Regions from separate parts of the Picosynechococcus sp. PCC 11901 genome, predicted to be linked through region 1. Evidence: predicted binding sites of a transcription regulator. Region 1 holds the regulator's gene; each other region holds the start of a gene.
What was found. The regulator HrcA, encoded in region 1, represses chaperone genes, less so after heat shock. The targets are predictions, from matches to a motif close to TTAGCACTCNNANNNTNNGAGTGCTAA.

Region 1 (5,877 bases):
CAACATCGAAAATGGCGAAGTGTTAGCCTACGACGAAACAAAACACGCCTACGTGAAGCCAGACTATAGCCTCATCGACGAAACCCCCTTAACGGAGCGCGAAGCCCTAGAAGGTTGCCCACTTCCCTACACCGTCGCTTCTGGCCAGAGTTTAGCGGGTTGGTATGGCGAAACTGATACCTTCTCTGTGAGTGGTTAGGCTGCCATTGCCGTCGCTATCTTCTTAACAAAAAAGACGGTGCCCATTAACACACCGCCTTGCAAAAATTATGGACTCAAGTTTGAATGATTAGCGAATCTCTGGGGCACGCAGAACCGCAACATCTAAACTAGGTGCCTGTGCCGTTTGCTGAAGACTTGGCACCGATTGGCGCAGGATCGCCGTTAGATTTTCCGTCGTAGAAGCATAGATCTGGGTCACGGCCTTCGGATACAGACCAATCCCAATAATCGGAATCAACAAGCACGCAATCACAAAGACTTCGCGAGGCTCGGCATCGATCAGTTTTTCATGCGCCACAAGCTCTTTGTTTTCTGGGCCGTAGAGGATTTCCCGCAACATCGAAAGCAGATAGATCGGCGTTAAAATGACGCCCACTGCCGCGAGGAAAACAATGATCACCCGGAAAGTAGGGCTATAGGCATCACTGGTGGCGAAACCGACGAATACCATTAATTCAGCAACAAACCCACTCATCCCCGGCAGCGCCAAGGAAGCCATCGAGCAGGTCGTCCACATCGCAAAAATTTTCTTCATTTTTTTGCCGACCCCACCCATTTCATCGAGCATCAGGGTGTGGGTACGGTCATAGGTGGCACCAACCATAAAGAAGAGACTTGCCCCAATGAGCCCATGGGAAATCATCTGTAACATTGCACCACTCGTCCCCAAATCGGTGAACGAAGCCATCCCAATTAGCACAAAGCCCATGTGGGAAATGGAGGAATAGGCGATTTTTCGTTTGAGATTACGTTGGGCAAAGGAAGTGAGGGCCGCATAAACGATATTGACGACTCCGAGGATCACGAGCACTGGGCCAAACAGGGCATGGGCATCGGGGAGCATCCCCGCATTCATCCGCAGTAGGGCATAGCCGCCCATTTTTAGGAGAATTCCGGCGAGGAGCATGTGGGCCGGGGCCGTGGCTTCACCGTGGGCATCGGGGAGCCAGGTATGTAGAGGGAAAATCGGTAACTTCACCCCGTAGGCGATAAGCAGGCCACCATAGAGCAGCAGTTGGAGGTTAATGCCAAAGTCTTTCTGGGCGATCGCCGTCATATCAAAGGTGACCGTATCCCCATAAAAGGCCATGGTCAGGGCGGCAATCAGAATAAATAACGAACCGCCAGCGGTGTAGAGGATGAATTTCGTTGCGGCATAGAGCCGTTTTTTGCCACCCCAAATGGACAGAATCAGATAAACCGGAACCAGTTCTAGTTCCCAGGTAAAGAAAAACAGCAGCATATCCTGCACGGCGAAGACAGCAATTTGACCGCCATACATCAGCAGCATCAGGAAATAAAATAGCTTTGGCTTAAAGCTTACGGGCCAGGCCGCCAAGATCGCCAAAGTGGTGATAAAACCCGTGAGAAGAATCAAGGGCATGGAAAGGCCATCGGCCCCCACTGACCAGCGCAGATCGATTGCTTCGACCCAGGTATAGCTCTCTACCAGTTGCAGATTCGGGTTGCCAAAATCGTAGCCCGTGTAAAAGGCTGTCACGATGATCACAAAGTCGATTAAGCCAATGGTCAAGGCATACCAGCGCACTGTTTTCCCATCTTTGTCGGGGATGAGGGGCAAAAATAATGCCGCAATAATGGGAAATAAAATAATCGTGGATAACCACGGAAAATTTGCAAAGTTCATACAAACTCAAAAAAATTAATGGCTGTTTCTTAAAAAATGCAATATTTATAAATCGTTAACGCAGAATCAAGGCGATCGCCAAGCAAAATGCTTTACCCTGTACCATCTTCAAAAAGTGGGACAGAAGATCTAACGCCTCTAACGTTACTTGTACCATTCCCAAATTTTCTTGACCGACTCTCCGGGGGAACTGCAATACTCCTTAACTTTGACGCCCCCTAAGGTGAAGATCCCCTAGCAATTCAGCCTTGGCCTTCCCAAACGCAGTCAGAAAATGCTAGGAATGCTCACTTCTTAATTTTTTATCAGTAGCTTGACCATGACCAACCCTAGTTCTAACCCACAACTCCAGGCCGTCAGTCCCACGGTTTTTGCCCAGCGCGTCGCCACGACCGAATCTTTGCAACTCATTGATGTGCGTGAGCCCGATGAGCTAGAGATTGTCGCTCTCCCAGGCTTTACCAATTTACCCCTGAGTCAATTTGAACAATGGGCTGCCCGCATTGCCGTGGACTTTGACCCCCAGGCAGAAACCTATGTGCTTTGTCACCATGGTGTGCGTTCGGCGCAAATGTGTTATTGGCTGCAACAACAAGGTTTTACCCAAGTGATCAATATTGAAGGTGGGATTCACCTTTACACCCTCTCTGTGGATCAAAGCCTACCGCGCTACTAGGGAAGAATGAGCTATACTAACCCAAACTTAGACCTTAAATCTTTCTTAAGTTAAGCCAAGTTTTTTTACTATTTTTTTATATTTCTTAGTTATTGAAAGCACTACTGTCGGCGTATGGTTGCTCAGAAAATTCTTAATCCCCGTCACCAAAATATTTTTCGAGCAACGGTCAACCATTACATTTCCACAGCGGAACCCGTAGGCTCCAAAACCCTTGTGGAGGAATATGACTTCCAGGTCAGTTCTGCCACCATTCGTAATGTGATGGGCAAGTTGGAAAAGGCAGGTTTCTTGTATCAACCCCACATCTCGGCGGGACGAGTCCCCTCTGATTCCGGTTATCGCTTCTATGTGGACGAGCTCGTCACCCCCAATTCCCAGACCCGCAAACGAGCGAGCCAAACGTTACAGGAACAGACTGCCGCAGAGTATTGGGGACTAGATGCGACCCTCCAGCGGGCAACGCAAATCCTGGCGACGTTAAGTGGTTATATTGCTCTAATCACGGTGCCCCATCAAAACCATGCTCGCCTACGCTATCTACAGTTACTCCCCCTGGGGGATCAGAAGGTGATGATGATTGTGGTGACGGATAGTTATCAACCCCAATCGTTGTCCTTGACCCTGGACTGTGACCCCGATGAGCTAGAGATTCTATCGAATTTTTTGAATCACCATCTCCAGGGGCGATCGCTCCAAGAAATTGCCAGCCTTGATCCCCAGGCTTTAGACGAAGACTTTCACCATTGTCAGCTGTTATTGGAGACGATTTTGGGTAAGATTGCTCAGATTGTGCCCAATACGATTGCGACGCCAATTCTGGTACGGGGCATTTCGGAAGTGCTGCGGCAACCTGAGTTTTCCCAAATTGAGCAGTTACAAACCCTATTGCACTTGCTAGAGGCGAAACAAGAACAGCTACTCCCGGTGGTTTTTAGTGGTTTACCAGGCGATCGCCCGACGCTCATTCACATCGGCACCGAAAATCCCCTAGAACCCATGAAAACCTGCGCCCTTATTTCCACATATTATTACCAAGAAAAAACGCCCGTTGGCAGTGTTGCAGTGCTTGGCCCGACGCGGATGTTCTATGAAAATGCGATCGCCTTAGTTGAAGCCACAGCAGATTATCTTTCTGAGAATTTAAAAGCCGCTTTTTAAGGTTTAAGAATCGTAGGAAATAAGGATCAAATAATTCAATTTTTTGTTTTTTTTGTTGATGGCGATCGCCACAATCTTTTTAGGGGAGTACCCATAGGGGATTTCATGGACTTTGACTTAGATATTCTTCTCTTTGCCCTAGTGCTGAGTATTGACTGTTTTTCCGTCGCCCTTGCACTAGGAGCACGCCATTTTTCCCGCAAGCGGGCCTTATTTTTTGCGCTCAGTTCAGGTTTCTCCGGTGGCGGTGCTATTTCCCTCGGTTTTCTCCTGGGTAATTTTGCCCAATACATTACTTTCTATGATCAAGGAATTGCTTTTATTCTCTTGATCCTTATCGGTGTTCACATGTGCTACAACGCCTACCGAGAAATGCAAAAATTCCCAGATGATAAGGGTGAACCCAGAAAAATTCATGGTCTTTGGAAAATTCTTTTGGTCTCTAGCATTTCCAGTGTTGATTCTTTGGGGGTTGGTATTTCCCTTGGTTTAATGGGCAAACCCTTAATTCCCTATTCCCTGGGGATCGGGATTTCCGCTTTTTTTGCTACTTATGTGGGCTTATTTTGCGCACAATTAATTTCTAGTCAATTGAAGGAAAAGGTAGAGTTTTTCGGCGGTGGCATTCTGATTGCCATGGGCCTTAAAATGCTCTCAATTTAACAGTCGTCTGGCCTCAGTTTTTGTGAATCTAAAGTCGTCATTTACCAAGTAGAAAGCAGATTGTTATTTCGCTCAGTTTCACGAGAATTGGGATTTATTTATAGACAATTACTTTTTGGGACGAATTTTTTAAATAATTTTGTGGAACTTGGAAACAATGAAAAAACTATGATAAATCGACCCACGATTTTTCGTTTATAGTAATAAATGCATTCTTTTCGAGTTGGCGATCGCCACGGCATTTATGGGTTTTGAATTAGACATTATTATTTTCGCCCTTGTCCTCAGTATTGACTCTTTTTCCGCTGCCTTAGCCCTTGGTATTCGTCACTTTTCTGGAAAACGGGCTTTATTTTTTGCGCTCAGTTCGGGGCTTTCTGAAGGGGTGGCGATCGCCCTCGGCTTCATTTTGGGACGTTTTGCCCAGACTATAATTATGGCCTACGATCATTGGGTGGCCTTTGCCCTATTGGTTTTGGTGGGTGGACATATGTGCTACAACGCTTACCAAGAGATGCGAGCCAAGCCAGGCGATGACGATGGTGAATCCGTCAAAATCCATAGCCTGTGGAAAATTTTGTTTATTTCTAGTATCACCAGCATCGATTCTTTGGGGGTGGGCGTTTCCCTCGGCCTCATTGGTAAACCGCTTGTGCCCTACTCCCTCAGCATTGGCTTGGCTGCTTTTTGCGCTACCTATGGGGGCCTATTTTGTGCCAAACTCATTTCCGGGCACTTAGGTGAAAAAGTAGAATTTTTTGGCGGTGGAGTTTTGATCGCCTTGGGCATTAAGATGTTGTCAATCTAATCTATTACCCAAATACACTACAAAAGCCCTTCTAATTGACGTCGAATGCGGTCTAATTCTGTATCCGACAAATCGTTTTCTGACGCTGTGGTTTGCTCTGCTGGCTGTTGCTTTCCCTCTGGATCCCAAGCTAAATCCGTCACATTTGCTTCGGGGGGCGTGGCTAATTCACCGGCGGCAACGTGTTGCCAATCATAATCTGCATCCCGACAAAACTCGATAATGTCTTCTTCATCCATGGCTTCGATGGAGACGGGCGGGAAATCCTGGGCTTCCAACATTAGCCCAAACCGGGTGGCGTCATCTTCGTCTTCAAACATTAAAATCTTGTTGCGATCGCCAGTTTGGAGTGTGTGAATCCCTTCATTTTCTGTCCGGGCATTAAACAGCAAGACATACACGCGACTCATGGACTTTCTCCTTAGATGCTTACTAATCGGCTCCTTTTGGGGGAGGGTGATCAAATTGTTTATGATAAGGTGACGGGAAATTTCGCTCAAACCCTTTAAAATGGTACCGCTCGATTGGCAAATTGCGAATCTTCCCATGTTCAACCATGGTTTATTTTTGCTTGGTATCGATCTTAAAGGTGGCGATCGCCATCGCTGTTTCAGGGCCTTTTTGCTTAACAAGCCTTCACAAAACAGCAGTAGTGGAACTTTCCTGGAATCTTTTCTTTCATAGAGCCTAGACGCTCAC
Region 2 (5,877 bases), 1.1 Mb from region 1:
ATATATCGGCGCTTACCTGGATAGTTTTAGCGAAAGCCCCTAAGATCCAAGACTGCGCATCCGTGGCATCGGCATTGGGGAGAATCGAGCAGCAATGAAAATTCAGGCAGTAGACTACACAACCTTGGTGGCCCTGGTCACGGAATTACAGCGGGACTGGGTGCCGGCGCGCCTCGAACAGGTTTATCAATACGACAAACAAACCCTCTGTTTAGCCCTGCGCACCCTCGAAAAACGGGAATGGCTCTGGTTATCTTGGCACCCCCAGGCCGCCAGAATGCATTTAGGCGATCGCCCCCCCAGAGATCCCGATACCTTTACCTTTAGCGACCAACTGCGCCACCTCATCAAAGGTTCGGCCTTGCTGGGAATTGAACTGATCCAACCCTGGGAACGGGTGGTGGATTTTCAGTTTGGTCGCCGCCCTGGAGAAGTCCCCCAATGGCATTTGTACGTCGAAATTATGGGGAAACATAGCAACGTAATCCTCGCCAATGCCGATCAGCAAATTGTCACTACGGCCCAACAAATTAGTGGCGATCGCTCCACCGTCCGCCCCGTCCAAACTGGCCAACCCTACGAATTTCCCCCAGCCCTGACGAAAACAGCGCCCAGCCCTACAGAATCCTTTGAACGCTGGCAAGAAAGAATCGCCCTATTACCCAAATCCCTGAAAAAACAAATCCTCGAAAATTACCGGGGCGTGAGTCCTATTCTTCTAGAAGGGATGATTGGCGCGGCCCAGTTAACCCCTGAGCAAACGACGGATACCCTCACCGCTAACGATTGGGAAAGTCTTTTTCAGCAATGGCAACGGTGGCTTGCTTGCCTAGAACAGCGACAGTTTTGCCTGACGCTCCAGGACAACCAATACCAAGTGGTCACCTGGCAGTCGGATGAATTTTGTTTGCCCCTACAGCCAACTCTCAATCACTATTATCAAAGCCGCCTTAATCAACAACAATTCCAACAACTGCACCACCAACTCAACCAGAAAGTTAGTCTCCTGTTGGCAAAATTGCAGCAAAAGGCCCAACTTTTCCGAACGCGCCTCACAGAATCCACCGAAGCGGATCAATACCGTCAATACGGCGATTTACTCATGGCCTATTTGCATGAGTGGCAACCGGGTTTAACTGAAATTGCCCTAACGGATTTTGCCTCAGGCGATCGCCTTAAAATTCCCCTCCAACCGGATAAAAATGCTGTCCAAAATGCCCAGGCTTTTTATAAACAACACCAAAAACTAAAGCGGGCAAATCACATTGTGCAACCACTTTTAAAGGAAGTAGAAACAGAAATTCATTACCTCGAACACATTGAAGCCAGTTTGGGACAAATTGCGAGTTACGAAAATGCCACTGACTTGGAAGCTTTACAGGAAATTCAGGCAGAATTGATCCACGGGAGTTACCTCAAAACCAACCGAGAACCTACTGCTAAACAAGCGGTTTCTAAACCCCATATTTACCGCACCCCAGGAGGATCAGAACTCTGGATCGGGCGCAATAACCAACAAAATGATCATCTAACGTTTCGGGTGGCCAATGATTATGATCTTTGGTTCCATAGCCAAGAAATCCCCGGTAGCCATGTTTTATTACGACTAGAACCCGGTGCAGTTCCCGATGAGGCGGAATTGCAATGGGCGGCGGATTTTGCAGCCTATTACAGCCGCGCCAGCCAAAGCGATCAGGTGCCCATTGTTTATACAAAACCCAAGCACGTTTATAAACCCAAGGGGGCCAAACCAGGAATGTGCATTTATAAACAGGAAACGATTCTCTGGGGTCAACCCCAACGGGCCAAGGCGGCGATCGCCAAATTAACCCAATCCACAGATCAGTCCGAGAAAAAGTAGGGGGTAGGGTTTCGGTTCATTGGGGGGAAAGGTATGAGATCCCTCACTTGATTTTTTAAAGAAAATATGTAGCCACAAAAGACAAATTGCTTGAAAAGCTTTTTTAGAGCGCTTTTGGCCCGTTTGCATCGCCGAAACCAGAAAACATTAGCAGTCGCCCCCTAGGAGTGCTAAATTTGCTAGTGACGTAAAACTTTATAACGCAAACTCCTATGGCTAAGATTGTCTCTTTCAAGGATGACTCTAGACGCTCCCTCGAAGCAGGGATTAATGCCCTTGCCGATGCGGTAAAAATCACCCTCGGCCCCAAGGGTCGGAATGTACTCCTCGAAAAGCAGTATGGTGCGCCCCAAATTGTGAATGATGGGATCACCGTTGCGAAGGATATTGAACTTAGTGATCCGCTCCAAAATACGGGGGCGCGGTTAATCCGGGAAGTGGCAGCGAAAACCAATGACAGTGCTGGGGATGGCACGACCACTGCCACCGTTATGGCCCAAGCGTTGATCCGCGAAGGTTTGAAAAATGTGACGGCTGGGGCAAATCCCGTGGCCCTGCGCCGGGGTATCGATGCGGCAGTGAAGTTCCTCGTGAAGGAAGTTGCCGCGATCGCCAAGCCCGTTGAAGGAGAGGCGATCGCCCAGGTGGCCGCTGTGTCTGCCGGGAATGACGAAGAAGTAGGCCGGATGATCTCTGAAGCCATGGCCAAAGTCACCAAAGATGGCGTGATCACCGTGGAAGAGTCCAAGTCCCTCGCCACTGAACTGGATGTAGTTGAAGGAATGCAACTGGATCGCGGTTACATCTCCCCCTATTTCGTCACCGATCAGGAACGGCAAATCGTTGAATTTGAAAATCCTTACATCCTGATCACCGACAAGAAAATTTCGGCGATCGCCGACCTCGTGCCCGCCCTCGAACAGGTAGCCCGTTCCGGTCGTCCTTTGTTGATTGTTGCCGAAGACATTGAAGGGGAAGCCCTGGCGACCCTCGTTGTGAACAAAGCCCGTGGTGTCCTCAATGCCGCCGCAATCAAGGCTCCCAGTTTTGGCGATCGCCGTAAGCAAATGCTCCAGGACATCGCTGTCCTCACCGGCGGTCGGGTCATTTCCGAAGAAGTGGGCCTCAGCCTCGAAGCCATTGACCTTGATATGCTCGGTAATGCCGAAAAAATCACCATCAGCAAGGAAGAAACCACCATCGTTTCCGGTGGCGGTAGCAAAGCTGACATTGACGCCCGCGTTAGCCAAATCCGTAAGCAACTGGCTGAAACCGACTCCGAATATGACATGGAGAAACTCCAGGAGCGGATCGCTAAGCTTGCTGGTGGTGTTGCCGTGATTAAAGTCGGTGCAGCCACTGAAACTGAACTCAAAGACCGCAAACTCCGCATCGAAGATGCCCTCAACGCCACCAAAGCCGCTGTCGATGAAGGCATTGTTCCCGGTGGTGGCACGACCCTAATTCACCTCGCTGAAAAGGTCGCTGAAGTAAAGGCAAGCCTCAGTAGCGACGAAGAGAAGCTCGGTGTCGATATCGTTTCCCGCGCCCTAGAAGCGCCCCTCCGCCAATTGGCTGATAACGCGGGTGCCGAAGGTTCTGTGGTTGTAGAACGGGTTCGTACCAGTGACTTCAACGTTGGCTACAACGCGGCCACTGGCGAATATGTCGATATGATTGCCGCTGGCATCATTGACCCGGCGAAGGTTGTCCGTTCTGTTTTGCAAAATGCAGCCTCCATCGCTGGAATGGTGATCACAACCGAAGCCCTCGTCGTTGAGAAGCCCGAACCCGAAGCGCCCGCCCCTGACATGGGTGGTGGTATGCCCGGTATGGGTGGCATGGGCGGCATGGGAATGCCTGGCATGGGAATGATGTAATTTTTCCTAAACCCTTTTAAAGATTCATTATCTGCATTGGGCACCCTCCGGGGTGCTTTTTTTTGTTTTCTGGGCGAAAAATCTTGGGTCAAGTTAGCCCGTCGGGGACTGTTCCTGTAACCAGTGATTGAGAGTTTCTCGGAGGGTTTGGGGATTGAGGGGTTTACTGAGGTAGTCGTTCATGCCTGCTGCTAAATACTGCTCTTGGTTGGCTTCTCCTAGGGTGGTGGTGAGCGCAATGATCGGTATCTGCCGGTGGCGATCGCCGCCACCACCCCGGCGAATATGTTGGCTCGTTTGAAAGCCATTCATCTTGGGCATGAGGCAATCCATCAAAATTAAACGATAGGGTTGATTTTCAGGGGTTGCTTGGAGCAGCCGTAGGGCTTCTGTGCCCCCTGGGGCGACATCGACGGAAAAACCAAACTGTTGGCAGAGGCTCCGAATAATAATTTGATTGACGGGGTTATCTTCCACGAGGAGGAGGCGGGCCGAGATTTTTTGGCCCTGTTTGCTTGCGCTAGGTTGGGAACCAGAATCTGAGGTTCTAGCGTTTGGCTGGGCGAAATTTTCACAGAAACGCCGACAGGCCTGCCACAGAGGACGGGATAAAATCGGCTTGACGAGGTGGTGGGTTGCCGTGAGTTGGGGGAAGCTTTGGGGATCGGTGGGGCTGTAGGGAAACGTGGTGAGCAGCAGTAACTGGCAGGTTTTTTGGAGGTAAAGCTGTTGGAGATTTTGGGCGAGGGTCAGGGCATCGATCTCCCTCAGGGAATGATCCAAGATCAGGAGGGGCGTTGCGGTGGTGGGGGGCTGGGTTTGCCAAAGGGCGATCGCCTCTTGGCCATTGGCTGCGGCTTGGACAGTGGCGCCCCAGGCTTGGAGTTCATCGCGCAAAATTTCCCGTTGGGTTTGTTGCTCTTCGACGATGAGGATCTCTAGCCCCTGCAAGCTATCGGCGGTCATCCGCGACAGTTGAGAACGCCCCGCCCCATACCCTAGGGTGAAGGTAAAACAGCTCCCCTCCCCTGGGGTACTAACCACTTCAATGGTGCCCCCCATCACCTGACAAAGACGCTGGGTAATCGCCAAACCGAGACCCGTGCCACCATAACGCCGGGTGGTTCCTGCTTCTAACTGGGTAAAAGGCTCGAAAAGATCGTTCAATTTCTCAGCGGCGATGCCAATGCCAGTATCCGTCACTGAGCAGGTAAAATCGAGGCGATCGCCAACCCGCTCCGTTTGACAGCGAATCATCACCTCCCCTTGGTTGGTAAATTTAATGGCATTGCTTACCAGATTCGTCAAGATTTGTCGTAAACGCCCAGGATCCCCTTGGATAGAACCGTGCCGCAAACCCCGTAAATCAAAAATGAGATTGAGACCTTTCTCCTGGGCCGCAAACGCCATCAACTTGGCAAAATTTTCAAAAAATTGATGAAGATCAAAATCCACCGTTTCTAGTTGCAACTTGCCGGCTTCCATCTTCGAGAAATCCAAAATATCGTTCAGCAAGATCAGTAAAGATTCGGCGCTAGAAAGGGCGATGCGGGCGTGTTCTTGCTGTTCTGTGGTGAGCTCTTCGCTATAGAGCAATAAATTGAGCATTCCGATAATGCCATTCATGGGCGTCCGAATTTCGTGGCTCATGGTGGCTAAAAACATACTTTTGGCATGGGCGGCCGCTTCTGCTGCTTCTTTGGCATCAATCAACGCCTGCTCCGCCTGTTTGCGATCGCCAATGTCACTATGGGTACCAATAATCCGCAGGGGTTCCCCTGACGGCGTCCATTCGATCACCTTGCCCCGGTCTAAAATCCACTTGTAGGAACCATCTTTGCACCGCACCCGATGTTCACTGCGATAGGTTTCTGTCCGGCCATCAAGGTGAGCCTGGATGGCTTGATAAGTCATTGCCAAATCATCTGGGTGGAGACGACTTTCCCATTCCATCAGGGTGTCACCAATTTCCGCCTCGCCGTAGCCCAACATCGCTTTCCACTGCCGCGAAAAAAAGACATGATTTGTTTGGGCATTCCAATCCCAGACCCCATCCCCAGAACCCTCTAGGGCAAATTGCCAACGGAGTTCACTTTCCCGGAGAGCCTGTTCTGCCAAGACTCGCTCCGTAATATC
Region 3 (5,877 bases), 480 kb from region 1:
AAATTGAAAACGCGATCAACTCCGAGTTGACACGCCTTGGCCATGTTTCCGATGCGGATTATGAAGCCCTCGAACTTTTGATGGCAGAAATGGATGCGGGCCGGATTCAGCTTGTGCCCAGTCGCTTTATCTTTTGATTTTGACAAGACCCTTAAGCTGGCTGGGGTTTGGGGGCTGAGGGACAAAGGTTGGCGATCGCACAGACCTCACATTGAGGTTTTCTGGCATTACAGACGGCGCGACCATGGTAAATCAGACGGATCGACCAGTTTTCCCACTCCGGCTGGGGAATTAATTTCATCAAATCCCGTTCAATTTGTACCGGATTCTCAGATTTTGTCAGGCGCAAACGATTACTCAAACGCTTGACATGGGTATCCACCGTCACCCCCGCACAAATCCCAAAAGCATGGGCCAAAACCACATTGGCCGTTTTCCGCGCCACACCGGGTAAAGTCAGAAGTTCTTCCATGGTTTGCGGCACTTCCCCATTGAAAACCGCCATGATCCGCTGGCAAGCTCCCTGAATATTTTTCGCTTTATTTCGATAAAATCCCGTTGAGCGCACTAGCTGTTCAATGTCTGTCACATCCGCCCCCGCGAAGGCCGCCGCATCAGGAAATCGGGCAAAGAGTGCTGGTGTGACTTTATTCACTCGCTCGTCGGTGCATTGGGCCGAAAGAATGGTTGCCACCATGAGTTGCACGGGGGTTTCATAGTCCAAACTACAGGTGGCATCGGGATAGAGTTCGTGGAGTTTTTCGAGAACGGCGATCGCCCGTTTTTTCTTACTACGCGGGTAATGAATTGCCATGGGCACTATTTTTCCTGTGGCTTCACGGTAAACTAATCAAGATTCATTATTGACCTGATTTCGTTTCCCATGGCAACCTACCTCATTGAAGTTGGTACAGAAGAACTCCCTGCTGATTTTGTCGCGGCGGCGATCGCCCAATTAAAAGACCGCGTTTCCCATAGCCTCACGGAGTATTTTCTCACCCCAGACGGAATCGAAGTCTACGGAACCCCCCGACGCCTGGCTGTGTTAATCCAAGGGTTGCCAGACCAGCAGGCTGATCGGGAAGAAGAAATTAAAGGCCCCCCCGCTGCCGCCGCATTTAAAGAGGGTCAACCCACCAAGGCCGCTGAAGGCTTTGCCCGCAAACAGGGGGTTGAACTCTCCGCCCTGGAGGTGCGCCCCACGGAAAAAGGAGACTTTGTTTTTGTCCAAAAGAAAACCCTCGGTCGCCCGACGCCAGAAATTTTGCAGGAACTGGTTTTAGGTTGGTTTACGGCCCTCGAAGGGCGGCGCTTTATGCGGTGGGCCGATGGTGATCTGCGCTTTCCGCGGCCGATCCGCTGGCTGGTTTCCCTTTGGAATGATGCTGTTTTGCCCCTGGAATTGGTGAACGGCTCCGGTAAGTTGGAAGCGGGTTGTATTTCTCGTGGGCACCGGATTTTACATCAAGGGGAGGTGACCCTGAACAATGCGGCTGATTATGTGGCGACCTTGCAACAAGCCTTCGTGGAAGTTAATTCCCAGGTGCGGGAAGAAAAAATTGTTGCTGGTGTAAAAGCGGCGGCGGCAGAGATTGGTGGTGAAGCAGAAATGCCCGCTGATCTCCTCGCTGAAGTGGTGAATTTGGTGGAATATCCCACAGCGGTAGTCGGCGACATTGAAGCGGAATTTTTAGAGCTACCCACAGAGGTAATTACGACGGTGATGGTAACCCACCAGCGGTATTTTGCGGTGCGCGATCGCCAAGATAAAACGAAGCTCCTCCCGAAATTTATTACGATTTCCAATGGTGATCCCAAGAAATCAGAGATCATCGCTGCGGGGAATGGTCGGGTGATCCGGGCGCGGTTAGCGGATGGTCAGTTTTTCTACCGGGCTGATTGCGATGAACATTTAGAAACCTATCTGCCCCAACTAGAAGCCGTCACCTTCCAGGAAGAACTAGGGACGATGCGGGACAAGGTAGACCGCATTATGGAAATTTCCCAGCAGATCGCGGAACAGCTTGGCCTGTCTGAGGCGGACAAAGAAATTATTGCCAGCACCGCCATGCTCTGTAAGGCGGATTTGGTAACACAGATGGTCTATGAATTCCCAGAACTCCAAGGCATCATGGGTCAAAAGTATGCCCTGGTCAGTGGGGAAGCGCCCGCCGTGGCCGAAGGGATTTTCGAGCATTATCTGCCCCGCAATGCCGATGATATTTTGCCCCAAACCCTTGCGGGTCAAGTGGTGGGCATGGGCGATCGCCTGGATACGTTGCTTAGTATTTTTGGTCTGGGGATGATTCCTTCTGGTTCCTCGGATCCTTTTGCACTGCGACGGGCGGCCAATGCAATTATTACCGTCGCTTGGGACGCGGGTCTGGAAATTGACCTTGGAGAACTGTTAGCCCAGGGGGCGAAGGATTTTGTTACGGCTCACCCCGATAAAACGTCTCCCCTCGAAGCCCTGCAAAGCTTCTTTATTCAGCGGATTCAGACTCTGCTCCAAGATGAAAAAGGTATTGATTATGACCTGGTGAATGCGGTGCTCGGTGATGATACAGAATACACTGAACGGGCCTTAACGGATTTACTGGATGTCGGCGATCGCGCTGCCTTTTTACAGAACATTCGTGACGATGGTCAACTCGCAAAAATCTACGCCACCGTGAACCGTTCTGCAAAGTTGGCCGCCAAGGGGAACCTCAGCACGGATAGTCTCGATCCGACAGGGGTAATTAACCCGGAGAAATTTGCGCAAAATTCCGAGCGCGATCTCTATACCGGCTTAGTGGAACTCGTACCTACCACCGAAGCGGCCCGCACCGAACGGGATTACCAAAAACTGATCGATGGGTTAGCGGCCCTGGCGCCCACAGTTGAGCGGTTCTTTGATGGGGAGGATAGTGTTTTGGTGATGGCAGAGGATCCTGCTGTGCGGGAAAATCGCCTTAATCTCCTTGGGCTGTTGCGGAACCACGCGCGGGTTCTGGCGGATTTCGGGGCGATCGTCAAACAGTAGATCCTTGTTTATTTTTAGAGTCATGGCAGGGACATAAAGCTGTCTCTGTCAGGGTTTCCCCTGAGAAGCAATACAGTTCAATTTTTGGAGCGATCTAAAGTTCGGGAACCCGTACATTATCAGGAGTTGTCTGGATTTAATTTTCTCCGCTAAATTAGCACTCAGAGATTGAGAGTGCTAAACTTCAATCTAGCTAAATTTAGTCGTTTATTGATCTGGAGAAATTATCCATGGCAGCAATTAGCATCAATGTTTCTACCCTCAAGCCCCTCGGCGATCGCGTTTTTGTAAAGGTCAGCGAATCTGAAGAGAAAACTGCTGGTGGGATCCTCCTCCCCGATAGCGCCAAAGAAAAGCCCCAAATCGGTGAAGTTGTGGCTGTTGGTGAAGGGAAGCGCAATGATGACGGTAGCCGTTCCGCCGTTGATGTCAAAGTTGGCGATAAAGTTCTCTACTCCAAGTACGCTGGTACTGATATCAAACTCAGTGGTGATGACTACGTGCTTCTTTCTGAGAAAGATATCCTCGCAACCGTTGCGTAATTATTTTTAGGTTTGACCTAAGCAATCGTTTCAGATTTTTCTATTTTTTCTCGTAAAACGCTCAACCTAGAAATTCAATCATTATGGCTAAATCTATTATTTACAACGAAGATGCTCGCCGCGCCCTCGAAAAAGGGATCGACCTCCTCGCTGAAGCTGTTGCGGTAACCCTCGGCCCCAAAGGTCGGAACGTTGTGCTCGAAAAGAAATTTGGCGCACCCCAGATCGTGAATGACGGTGTGACCATTGCCAAGGAAATCGAGCTCGAAGACCACATCGAAAACACCGGTGTTTCTTTGATTCGCCAAGCGGCTTCTAAAACTAATGACGTGGCCGGTGACGGAACCACTACAGCAACGGTTCTCGCCCATGCCATGGTCAAAGAAGGTCTCCGCAACGTTGCGGCTGGTGCCAACCCCATCGCCCTCAAGCGCGGTATTGATAAAGCGACTGAATTCCTCGTTGGTCGCATCAAAGATCAAGCTCGTCCGGTAGAAGATTCGACGGCGATCGCCCAAGTCGGTGCCATCTCTGCGGGGAACGACAAGGAAGTTGGTGACATGATCGCCAAAGCCATGGACAAAGTCGGTAAAGAAGGTGTGATCTCCCTCGAAGAAGGGAAATCCATGGAAACCGAACTCGAAATCACCGAAGGGATGCGTTTCGACAAGGGTTACACTTCCCCCTACTTCGTCACCGACACCGAGCGCATGGAAGCGGTTCTTGAAGATCCCTTCATCCTCATCACTGACAAGAAAATCACCTTGGTACAAGACCTCGTCCCAATCCTCGAACAGGTTGCTCGCCAAGGTAAGCCCCTCGTAATCATCGCTGAAGATATCGAGAAAGAAGCCCTTGCTACCCTCGTGGTGAACCGTCTCCGGGGTGTCCTCAACGTTGCTGCGGTTAAAGCGCCTGGTTTTGGCGATCGCCGTAAGCAAATGCTCGAAGATATCGCTGTACTCACCGGTGGCCAACTGATCACCGAAGATGCAGGCCTCAAGCTCGACAACACCAGCGTTGATATGCTCGGTAAAGCCCGCCGCATCACCATCACCAAGGACAACACCACCATTGTGGCCGATGGTAATGAGCAGGCAGTTAAGACCCGTTGTGAGCAGATCCGCCGTCAAATCGAAGAATCTGATTCTTCCTACGACAAAGAAAAACTCCAAGAACGTCTCGCGAAACTCTCCGGTGGTGTCGCTGTGATCAAAGTCGGTGCAGCAACCGAAACTGAGATGAAAGACCGTAAGCTTCGTCTCGAAGATGCGATCAACGCGACCAAAGCAGCCGTTGAAGAAGGGATTGTTCCCGGTGGTGGTACAACTCTGGCGCACCTCGCTCCCGAATTGGAAGCTTGGGCGAATGATAACCTCACTGCTGAGCAACTCACTGGTGCTTTGATCGTGGCCCGTGCCCTGACTGCCCCCCTGAAGCGCATTGCTGAAAACGCTGGCCAAAACGGTGCGGTAATCGCTGAGCGTGTGAAGGAAAAAGACTTCAATACTGGTTTTAACGCAGCAACCAACGAATTCGTTGATATGCTCGCTGCTGGTATCGTTGACCCTGCTAAGGTAACTCGTTCTGCAACCCAGAACGCGGCTTCCATCGCTGGTATGGTTCTCACTACCGAGTGCATCGTTGTTGACAAGCCCGAAAAAGATAAGGCTGGTGCGGCTCCTGGTGCCGGTGACTTCGACTACTAAGACTTAAGTCTCAACTCCAAAGTCTGCACAACTAATTTAATTTAACTTAATCCCTCTGATTCATTGCAGAGGGATTTTTGTTATTCTAATAGTCCACGATAAAGTTTATAAAATTTCAGATGAGTGACCTTAAGCTATTTTCCTTTTTTTCGGGGGCTGGATTTCTTGATTTAGGATTTGAATTAAATGGTTTCGATGTTGTCCATGTAAATGAAATTCAAAGTTCTTTTCTAGAGGGATATCAATACTCAAGACAAAAACTAGGAATTAAAAAGCCTTTATTTAACTATTCAATGTGTAATATTGAAGATTTTTCTCATGGAGAAAAATCTCTTGAACTATGGCATTCTGTAGATTTATTGAAAAATCAATCAAATGTTGTTGGCTTCATAGGTGGCCCTCCTTGTCCAGATTTTTCTATCGGAGGTAAAAATAGAGGTAGACAAGGAGATCATGGTAAATTGAGTGAATCATACATTGATTTAATCATTCAACATCAACCTGATTTTTTTATCTTTGAAAATGTGAAAGGATTATATCGAACAAAAAAACATCGAATTTTTTTTGAGTATTTAAAACAAAAACTAAGGACGAACAATTA

Region 2: the regulator HrcA is predicted to act here: its motif matches at 2,009-2,035, upstream of groL (chaperonin GroEL).
Region 3: the regulator HrcA is predicted to act here: its motif matches at 3,180-3,206, upstream of groES (co-chaperone GroES).

What each region holds. Positions count from the first base shown of each region.
Region 1 is NZ_CP040360.1:2,745,696-2,751,572, forward strand. Features, by position in the region: gene FEK30_RS14290 (carbonic anhydrase) at 1-199, shown strand, start outside; gene FEK30_RS14295 (NAD(P)H-quinone oxidoreductase subunit 4) at 290-1,870, opposite strand; gene FEK30_RS14300 (rhodanese-like domain-containing protein) at 2,190-2,546, shown strand; gene hrcA (heat-inducible transcriptional repressor HrcA) at 2,661-3,707, shown strand; gene FEK30_RS14310 (manganese efflux pump MntP) at 3,813-4,370, shown strand; gene FEK30_RS14315 (manganese efflux pump MntP) at 4,594-5,178, shown strand; gene FEK30_RS14320 (DUF3110 domain-containing protein) at 5,196-5,588, opposite strand.
Region 2 is NZ_CP040360.1:782,998-788,874, forward strand. Features, by position in the region: gene FEK30_RS04765 (hypothetical protein) at 1-43, shown strand, start outside; gene FEK30_RS04770 (Rqc2 family fibronectin-binding protein) at 101-1,861, shown strand; gene groL (chaperonin GroEL) at 2,074-3,741, shown strand; gene FEK30_RS04780 (PAS domain-containing protein) at 3,835-5,877, opposite strand, start outside.
Region 3 is NZ_CP040360.1:149,049-154,925, forward strand. Features, by position in the region: gene FEK30_RS01835 (hypothetical protein) at 1-137, shown strand, start outside; gene nth (endonuclease III) at 152-814, opposite strand; gene glyS (glycine--tRNA ligase subunit beta) at 884-3,025, shown strand; gene groES (co-chaperone GroES) at 3,256-3,567, shown strand; gene groL (chaperonin GroEL) at 3,651-5,276, shown strand; gene FEK30_RS01860 (DNA cytosine methyltransferase) at 5,396-5,877, shown strand, end outside.